3 regions of the Bounagaea algeriensis genome follow, and region 2 is predicted to be linked to each of the others. Evidence: riboswitches for the same ligand, from Rfam matches in the RefSeq annotation. Region 2 holds a riboswitch; each other region holds the start of a gene.
The links. A riboswitch is a leader RNA that binds a small molecule or an ion and turns the genes downstream of it on or off. The one in region 2 is predicted to bind glycine.
Positions count from the first base shown of each region.

Region 1: another riboswitch for glycine. It lies ahead of gcvP (aminomethyl-transferring glycine dehydrogenase); the one in region 2 lies ahead of gcvT (glycine cleavage system aminomethyltransferase GcvT).
Region 3: another riboswitch for glycine. It lies ahead of gcvH (glycine cleavage system protein GcvH); the one in region 2 lies ahead of gcvT (glycine cleavage system aminomethyltransferase GcvT).

Region 1 is NZ_CM137102.1:1,755,694-1,758,911, reverse strand. Features, by position in the region: gene gcvP (aminomethyl-transferring glycine dehydrogenase) at 1-1,402, opposite strand, end outside; glycine riboswitch at 1,466-1,578, opposite strand; glycine riboswitch at 1,579-1,676, opposite strand; gene ACVGV2_RS07925 (MerR family transcriptional regulator) at 1,756-2,271, opposite strand; gene ACVGV2_RS07920 (bifunctional nuclease family protein) at 2,779-3,218, opposite strand, start outside.
Region 2 is NZ_CM137102.1:3,289,286-3,292,503, forward strand. Features, by position in the region: gene ACVGV2_RS14980 (acyl-CoA dehydrogenase family protein) at 1-719, opposite strand, end outside; gene ACVGV2_RS14985 (TetR/AcrR family transcriptional regulator) at 835-1,521, shown strand; glycine riboswitch at 1,658-1,751, shown strand; glycine riboswitch at 1,752-1,848, shown strand; gene gcvT (glycine cleavage system aminomethyltransferase GcvT) at 1,976-3,079, shown strand; gene glyA (serine hydroxymethyltransferase) at 3,145-3,218, shown strand, end outside.
Region 3 is NZ_CM137102.1:3,731,668-3,734,885, forward strand. Features, by position in the region: gene ACVGV2_RS16975 (L-serine ammonia-lyase) at 1-1,251, opposite strand, end outside; gene gcvH (glycine cleavage system protein GcvH) at 1,446-1,814, opposite strand; glycine riboswitch at 1,892-1,975, opposite strand; glycine riboswitch at 1,980-2,080, opposite strand; gene ACVGV2_RS16985 (helix-turn-helix domain-containing protein) at 2,180-3,218, shown strand, end outside.

The DNA of each region.
Region 1 (3,218 bases), 1.5 Mb from region 2:
CCGCCGTCTCGGCGTCCAACCGGTCGAGCTCGTCGAGACCGGTGGTGAGCCCGAACGCGGCGCACACGCTGCGCAGGTCCTGGCGGGTCGTCTTCTCGTCGCAGGCGATGCCCACGTGGTCGGCATCGGCCTTGCGCAGGTTGACACCTTCCGCGCGTGCGGCGGCCACGACCTCGTCGGCGCGGCCGGGCACGCGGGCCAGCACCGTGTCGAAGAAGGCGTCCTCGACGATCCCGATCCCGCCCTGGCGCAGGCGGGCGGCCAGCACGGACGCCATCCGGTTCACCCGGGCGGCGATGTTCCGCAGGCCCGTCGGTCCGTGGTAAACGGCGTACATGCCCGCCATGACCGCCAGCAGCACCTGCGCGGTGCAGATGTTGCTCGTGGCCTTCTCGCGGCGGATGTGCTGCTCGCGGGTCTGCAACGCCAGCCGGTAGGCCTGGTTGCCGTCCGTGTCGACGCTGACGCCGACCAGGCGCCCCGGCAACTGCCGCTCCAAGCCCTTGCGCACGGCCATGTACCCGGCGTGCGGGCCGCCGAACCCGAGCGGCACGCCGAAGCGCTGGGTGTTGCCGACGACGACGTCGGCGCCGATCTCGCCGGGAGCGCGCAGCAGCGTCAGTGCCAGCAGGTCGGCGGCGACCACGGCCATCGCCCCGCGCCGGTGGATCTCCGCGATGACGTCCTGCTGGTCCCGCACGGCGCCGGAAGCGCCCGGGTAGGCCAACAACGCGCCGAAGAACTCGCCGTCCGGCAGCCCGCTCGCGCCCTGCGACAGGTCGGCGACATCCAGCTCGATGCCGAGCGGTTCCGCACGGGTGCGCAGGATTTCCACGGTCTGCGGCAGCGTGTCGGCATCGACGACGAACCGCGGCGACTTGGCCTTGCCGCCACGCCGCACGAGGGTCATGCCCTCGGCGGCCGCGGTGGACTCGTCCAGCATGGAGGCGTTGGAGACCGGCACCCCGGTCAGGTCCGAGACCATCGTCTGGAAGTTCAGCAGGGCTTCCAGCCGTCCCTGCGATATCTCCGGCTGGTAGGCGGTGTAGGCCGTGTACCAGGCGGGGTTCTCCAGCACGTTGCGCAGGATCACCCCGGGGGTGATCGTGTCGTAGTAGCCGAGCCCGATCATCTGGGTGCGCGAGGTGCAGCGCTGCGCGAGACCGCGCAGCTCCTCGAGCGCCTGCGGTTCCGTGGCCGGTTCCGGCAGCTCGAGCTGCAGGTCCTGTTCATGGATTCCGCCGGGCACGGCTTTGTTGGCCAGTTCCTCGAGGGAACCGACCCCCACCACGTCGAGCATCCGGGCGAGTTCCGCCGGCGTCGGTCCGACGTGTCGATCGGCGAACGGGGTCCCGTGCTCCAACGCGGCGAGCGGAATGCGGTCGTGGGTCACGTCGGTCATCGCCCAACCTCAATCTTCGCGGCGAACAAGGGGGCGGCAACACCAGCGTGCTGCCGACTCTCCCCCTCTGTCACTGTCCGCTGCGCGAACGCCTGAGAGCTTCGCCCGGCGCTCCGGCCGGACTTGCACCGTCGGCGGGGTGCGCCGCCGTCGCCGCACCCTCTTTCCAGAGGCATCTCGCCCGCGCGGTCCAGTGGCCTGAGAGGTTGATGGGGAGATTTGCTCCTTCGGCGCCGACTCGATCGCTCGAGCCGAACTCTCCCGCACGGGGTCGGTGATAGTGCGTAGCGTACCCGATCAGGCGCTCGTGCCCGAGGGGCTGTCGGCTGACGCACACCTGCTTGACGTCAAGCTCACCCGGTGCGCCGGTCCCGCCGCCTGCGGGAGAGTTCGTCCTCCTCGACCGGTTCGATCAGCGCGCCATCGGCACGTTCGGCGGGGAACTCGTGGATCGTGCCGGTGATCTCGCGCATCGCCCCGCTGACGGCGATGCCGAAGACGCCCTGCCCGCCCTGCAGCAGGTCGACGACCTCTTCCGGGGACGTGCACTCGTAGACGGTGGTTCCGTCGCTGAACAGCGTGAGCCCCGCCAGGTCGCGCACTCCCCTGCTGCGCAGGTGGTCCACGGCCAGCCGGATGTTGTGCAGCGACACTCCCGTGTCCAGCAGCCGCTTGACCACCTTGAGCACGAGGATGTCCTTGAACGAGTAGAGGCGCTGCGATCCCGAGCCGGTGGCACTGCGGATCGACGGCCCCACCAGCTTCGTCCGCGCCCAGTAGTCCAATTGGCGGTACGTGATGCCCGCGATCTGGCAGGCCGCCGCTCCCCGGTACCCGACGAGCTCGTCGGAGACCGAGTCCGCCGGCAGCGTCTCGCCGGCCCGGTGCGCGGACGGCTCGGCCGCACCGCCCCCGTCGACCGCCGGGGGCGCACCGGTCGCAGCGATCCCAGTGGACGGCGCATCCGGCGACTCGTCCCCTCCCCCTGCGGAACCCCGCTCGGGCGCTTGCTCGACCACGCCTGCCTCCCCTCGTCCGGCACGCTGCCGACGAATCCGGTCCGGTGCGTTCGGCGAATCGGCTCCCGCCCACCATCCTGGTGACCCCGCGACTGCCAGCGAAAACGGCACCGGAGCGATTCGCGCAATTCGACAGTAGGCCCCCGGGTGAGGGCGGTCAACGCGACGCGCGGGCCGCGCCGAAGAAGATCAACAACGGGTGGACGTCCCCGCCCGCCTCGAGTCCTCCCGGCCCGCTCCCCGGCGCGCACGAGGACCCGCCGCGCACGACAGCCCCGGCGCACGACGACCGCGCACGACAACGGGGCCCTCGACCGTGCCGAGGGCCCCGTCGCGCCGCAACCAGTTCCGCGCGGTTCACGTGTCCGCGCCGCGGAAGTCCTCCGGCGAAACCGAATCCAGGAACTCGCGGAACTTCTCCACTTCGTCTTCCTGCTCGTCCGGGATGATCAGACCGGCCTCATCCAGGACCGTCTCATCGGCGTGGATGGAGACCCCGGCGCGCAGGGCCAGAGCCACCGAATCGCTCGGCCGCGCCGACACCCGCACGTCCCCGTCGAAGACGAGTTCGGCGAAGAACGTCCCCTCCTGCAGGTCCGTGATCCGGATCTGCTCGACCTCACGCCCCAGGGCGCCGATCACGTCCTTGAGCAGATCGTGCGTCAGCGGACGCGCCGGCCGCACACCCTGCTGCTCCAGCGCGATGGCGGTCGCCTCCACCGAGCCGATCCAAATCGGCAGGTACCGCTCACCCTCCGTCTCCCGCAGCAACAGGATCGGCTGGTTGGCCGGTAGTT
Region 2 (3,218 bases):
TGCATGGCCAGCGAAAAGCCCTGGCCGATCTCGCCGAGCACGTTCTCCTCGGGAACGCGCACGTCGTCGAACACCAGCGAGGCGGGTTGACGCTCCCACTCGCCCATGATGTCGATGGGTTCCGAGGTCCAACCCATGTCGCGGTCGACGAGGAAGCAGGTCACCCCGCCGTCGGCGCCCTTGGACTTGTCGGTGACGGCGAAGACCATGGCGAAGTCGGCGTCGATGCCGCCGGTGATGAAGGTCTTCTCGCCGTTGATCACCCACTCGTCGCCGTCCTTGCGGGCGGTGGTGCGGATGTTCTTCGCGTCGGACCCGGCGCCGGGCTCGGTGATGGCGAAGCAGGACTTCCGGGTGCCTTCGATGGTGGGCAGCAGGTAGCGCCGCTTCTGCTCCTCGTTGCCGTGGTAGAGGATGTTGTCCGCGTCGCCGCCGAACTGGAACGGCACGAACGTCCGTCCCAGCTCGATCTGGATCAGCGCCGTCAGCACGGCCGGCAGGTCCATCCCGCCGTACTCCTCGGGGGTCTGCACGCCCCAGAACCCCGCCTCGCGCGCCTTGTTCTGGAGGTCGGCCTGCTCCTGCTTGGTCAGTCCCCGCGCACCGGCGCGTTCCCGGTCCAGCACTTGCTGCTCCAGCGGCATGAGCTCGCGCTGGACGAAACGGCGCACCCAGTCGCGCACGTCGCGCTCGGTGTCGGACAACGAGAAGTCGACCATTGACCTGCCCTTCCGTGTGACGTACTAACTAACAACGTTAGTTTTATGGCAGCCTAGAGTCCCTCGAACCGCCCTCGCAAGAGGCGTTCCCCCAGGCCAGCAACGTGGAGAAACCGTGCCCCGTCCGAGCCGTCCCCTCCTGACGACCGAACGCATCGCCCGGGTCGGCCTCGAGATCATCGACGCCGAAGGGCTCGAGGCGCTGTCCATGCGCCGCCTGGCCGAACGCCTCGACGTCCGCGCGGCGTCGCTGTACAACCACGTGCCGAACAAGGACGACCTGCTGCACACGATCTCCGACGAGGTCATGACCCAGGTCGACGTCTCCGACTTCGAGACCGACTGGCCCACCGGCCTGCGCACGTGGGCGCGGTCCTACCGCGCCGCCCTGCGCGCCCACCCCAACCTCGTGCCGTTCCTGGCCTCCGGCCCGGCCCACCGGGAGAACGCGTTGCGCCGCGCCGACCGGGTGCACGGCGGGCTCGTGCGGGCCGGCTGGCCGCAGCGGTACGCGACGATGATCGGCGCGTCGACGAAGTACCTCGTCGTCGGCTCGGCCATGGCCTCGTTCGCCGAGGGCTTCCCCGCCGACGCGAGCATCTACGACGAGCGATTCCCGCACCTCGACCGCGCCCACCTGCTGCCGCAGCACACAGAGATCGACGCGGACAGCTTCGAGCTCGCCCTCGGGGCCCTCATCGACGGGCTGCGTGAGGTCTACCGCACCCTCGCCGCGACGACGCCCGAGGACGCGGTGTCGGCACCGCAGCACCCGCGCCGACCTCCGCGCGCAACCGAGTGAGATCAGCCTCGCGTTGTGGTTGACTGCCCGCGGGGTCCTCCGTAGCGTCACGCTCTGTCCAGAGAACAACCTGCCCGGGGGGCAACCTGTCCAGGCAACGCCCGGGCAGCTGGTCCACAACCGAACACCGCGCCGTTGACTCCGTGCGGGAGAGCTCCCGGCCCGTCGGGACGCCGAAGGAGCAAGCACTCCCCAGCAAACTCTCAGGCACCACCTACCGCACGGCACGAGGCGCAACGGGAGGAAAGCAGGAGCGGACCGCTTCTCGCCCACGGTGCAAGCCGTCGACGACGGTGAAACTCTCAGGCCCATGACTCCAGGGGAGACCGCCCGACGTGCGTACGACCGCGCAGGTGGCGAACGCAGCGGTCCGATTACGCTGGCAGGATCCGATTGCGCAGTTTCGGACCCGCGACCGCCGACCGGCGCCGCCCCCAGGAGGAGTCCAGACACGATGACGTCACCGAGGCAGACGCCCCTGCACCGGATCCACGAGGAGCTGGGCGCGACGTTCACCGACTTCGCCGGCTGGCAGATGCCGGTCCGGTACTCCGGCGACACCGCCGAGCACAACGCGGTGCGGGGCAGCGCCGGGCTGTTCGACCTCTCGCACATGGGCGAGCTCCACATCCGCGGGCCGCAGGCCGCGGAGGCCTTGGACTACGCCCTGCTGGCCCACGCCTCGGCGATCACGCCCGGCCGCGCGCGCTACACGATGATCTGCAACCACGACGGCGGCGTGCTCGACGACATCATCGTCTACCGGCTGCGCGAGGACGAGTACCTCGTCGTCGCCAACGCCGCCAACGCCGGCACCGTCTCCGCGGCACTGGCCGAGCGCACCTCCGGGTTCGAGGCCGAATTCCACGACTACTCGCACCGCTACGCGCTCATCGCGCTGCAGGGGCCGAACGCGGCTGCGATCCTCGCCCCGCTGACCGAAACCGACCTGTCGACCGTCAAGTACTTCGCCGGGTACTACGCCACCGTGGCGGGCTGCGAGATCATGCTCGCCCGCACCGGATACACCGGCGAGGACGGTTTCGAACTGTTCACCGCGCCGGAGGACGCCGAGTCGATCTGGCAGGCGCTCACCGAGGCCGGCGCGGGCTACGACCTCAAGCCCGCCGGACTGTCCTGCCGGGACACGTTGCGGCTGGAAGCGGGTATGCCGTTGTACGGCAATGAGCTCAGCGTCGAGTTGACGCCGTACCACGCCAATCTCGGCCGGGTGGTCAAACTCGACAAACCCGATGACTTCGTGGGCAAGGCCGCGCTGGCGAAGGTCGCCAAAGGCCCCACCGACCGGACGTTGGTGGGCCTGAGCACCGACCAGCGGCGCGCGCCGCGACACGGGTACTCCGTGCTCGACCCCGAAGGCAACGAGATCGGCGAGGTCACCAGCGGTGCGCCCTCCCCCACATTGGGGCACCCGATCGCGATGGCCTACGTGGACCGCGCGCACAGCCAACCGGGCACCGCGCTGAACGTGGACGCGCGCGGCAAGTCGCTGCCGGTGGAGGTGGTGGAACTGCCGTTCTACCGCCGCGGCAACTAACAACAGCGCCGTTCGACCAGAGGTCCGCAGGGCCGTCGCAGACAGAAATCAGGAGGCAACACCAAATGTCCACACCGGACCTGTTCAACGACCAGCTTGCTGCGGTGGATCCGGAGGTGGCCGCAGCGGTCGGTTCCGA
Region 3 (3,218 bases), 440 kb from region 2:
GGACACGAAGTGGGTACCGTTGCCGCGCAGCGCCATGCGCGCCGCCGTGATCGCCTTGACCGAGGCGACCGCGTTGCGCTCGATGCACGGGATCTGCACCAGCCCGCCGATCGGATCGCAGGTCAGCCCGAGGTTGTGCTCGACCGCGATCTCGGCGGCGTTCTCCACCTGCCCCGGGGTTCCGCCGAGGACTTCGGTGAGCCCGGCGGCGGCCATGGAGCAGGCCGAGCCGACCTCGCCCTGGCAGCCCACCTCGGCACCGGAGATCGACGCGTTCTCCTTGAACAACGCGCCTATGGCGCCCGCGGTGAGCAGGAAGCGCACGATGCCGTCCTCGTCGGCGCCGCGGACGAACCGCGCGTAGTAGTGCAGCACGGCGGGCACGATCCCGGCGGCGCCGTTGGTCGGCGCGGTCACCACGCGACCGCCGGCGGCGTTCTCCTCGTTGACCGCCAGCGCGTACAACCCGACCCACTCCGTCGAGTCGTCCTCATCGGACAGTTTCGCCCGCAGGTCGGCCGCGCGGCGACGCACCTTCAGCCCGCCGGGCAGGTGGCCGGTGGCGCGGCACCCGTTGTCGACGCACTCGCGCATCACGTGCCAGATGTGCAGCAGGCCTTCGCGCACCGCGTCCGGACTGCGCCAGGACATCTCGTTGGCGCGCATCACTTCGCTGATCGGCAGGCCCAGCTCGACGGCCGTGTGCAGCAGCTGCTCACCGCTGTGGAACGGCAGGGGCACGGCCGTCGCGTCCGCGGCGATGCGGTCGGTGCCGCTGGCCTGCTCGTCGACGACGAAACCGCCGCCCACGGAGTAGTAGTCGGCACTGGCCAGCTCCGCACCGGAGGGGTCGGTGGCGGTGAACCGCATGCCGTTGGGGTGCACCGGCAGCGATTCCTTCCGGTGCAGCACGAGGTCGCGGTCCACTTGGAACGGGATCTCGCGGGTGCCGGCCAGCCGCAGGCTGCCGCTGCTCCGGATTTCCGCCGCGCGCTCGTCGCCGACGGCCGGGTCGACCGTTTCGGGAGCGTTGCCCTCCAGTCCGAGCAGCACGGCGTTCGGGCTGCCGTGGCCGGCTCCGGTGGCGCCGAGCGAGCCGAACAGCTCGGCTCGCACCTGTGCGACCGCGGGCAGGGCGCCGTCCCGCTCGAGACGTTCGGTGAACATGCGCGCAGCGCGCATCGGGCCGACGGTGTGCGAACTCGACGGTCCGATTCCCACGGAGAAGAGGTCGAAGACGCTGATCGCCATTGATCGGTCCCCCTGTTGTGCTGTCGGGCCGCGGGACCGCGCCCGGTCGCAGCAGCCGCGGTGTCGCACTGGTCCTTCCCGTGCAGCGGCACCGCGGTGGACGCGGGCGGAACGGTGCACCGGCGGCCGGTGGCTCGTGGATCCCGGGCAGACGGTGGCCGGTCGAGCACCGTCCGCCCGGGTCGTCTCAAGATCTACCCGATGAGCTGCTGGTACTCCTCCGAGGTGAGCACCTTGCCCATCTCGGTGACGCGCACCTCCATGAGCCACCCCTGACCGTACGGGTCCGAGTTGACGATCGCCGGATCGTCGACCACGGCCTCGTTGACGGCGGTGACCTCGCCGGTCGCCGGCGCGTAGAGGTCGCTGACCGATTTCGTGGACTCGAGCTCGCCGCAGGACTGCCCGGCCTCGATCCGCTCGCCCACCTCGGGCAGCTGGACGTAGACGATGTCGCCGAGGGCGTCGGCGGCGTGCTCGGTGATGCCGACCCGGGTGACCTCACCGGAATCGGAGAGCCATTCGTGCTCTTCGGTGTAGTGCAGTTCGCTCGGCAACGTCATGTCGGGAGGCTCCGTCCGTTCGTCGTCTGGGCAGGCCGTGGTCAGTGCGCAGCCGCCTGCCCGGGATGGGCCTCCCCCTCTGTTGCGGAACCTGAGAGCTTCGCCGCGTGCGCGGCTTGCACCGTGGGTGCGGCATCAGCGGTGATGCCGGCTTTCCAGAGTCACCTTCCCCGAGCGGTCATGGGGCCTGAGAGTTTGCGGGGAGTCTTGCTCCTTCGGCGCCCCGGCGCCCAGGGGGCGCTCGGGGTCTCTCCCGCTCGGGATCCTCGGCTTGTGCGATTGTCGGTGTGGTCACCATAAACGGAGGCGGCGGGCTGTCAACACGCCCACCTCGCTTTCGATCCGCCGCTCCAGTGAGGCAGCTCATGTTGGAACTCTCCGCGCTCGTGCAGCGGGTGGGCCCGACGCTGCTGCGTGCGGCGGTCCTGCCGGACGCGTCCCCGTGCGTGCGCGACGTCGTCATCGCTGAGGCCGACATCACGATCACCGGGGGTGATCTGGTTCTCGGCGTGGCGTGCCACGACCGCGGCGAGGTGGTCGGGCTCGTCACCGAGTGCGCCGAGCGGGGCGCGGCCGGCTTGCTGTGCAAGACGCCGTGGCCCGGGGACGAGGCGGTGCGCACGGCCGCGCAGGAGGCCGGGCTCGCGCTCGTGGAGGTGCTGCCCGGCACGTCGTGGGCGCAGCTGGTGTGGCTCGTGCGCGCCGCGCTGGCCGAAACCGGCGGCCGGGAGGAGCCGGACGCCCCTGCGGTCGCCGGCGAGGCGCGCGCGTTCACCGGGTTGCCGGGTCTGGGCGATCTGTTCCGCGTGGCCGATGCGGTCGCCGACGTCGTCGACGCGCCGGTCACGATCGAGGACGCGCATTCGCAGGTGCTGGCGCACTCGGCGCGGCAGGACCGGATCGACCCGGCGCGCGTCTCGACGATCATGGGACGGCGCCAGCCGGACGAGGTGCTCGCCAAGTTCCGCGCCCGCGGCACGTTCCGGCAGTTGAGCAAGTCCGGCTCGGCCGTGTTCGTGCCCGCCCAGCAGGACGGCACGCTGCCGCGTCTGGTGGTGCCCATCCGGATGGGCGGTGAACTGCTGGGGTCGATGTGGGCGGTCGTGCCGGAGGAGGTCTCCGAGCAGCGCGCCACCGCCTTCGCCGACACCGCCCCGCTCGTGGCGCTGCGCCTGCTGCGCTGGCGCGCGGTGGCCGACGCGGAGCGGCAGCGCTCGGCCGAGCAGGTGCGCCTGCTGCTGCAGGGCGGTGAGGGGTGGCGCGCGGCGACGGCGGAGCTGGCCGTGTCCAACGAGCCGCACCGCGTGGTGGCGATCGAGGTGCCCGCGCAGGAAGGGCCGGACGCCGGGCACCGGTTGAGCCTCTGGGAGTGGGTCACCCGCGGGGTCGGGCCGCACCCGCTGG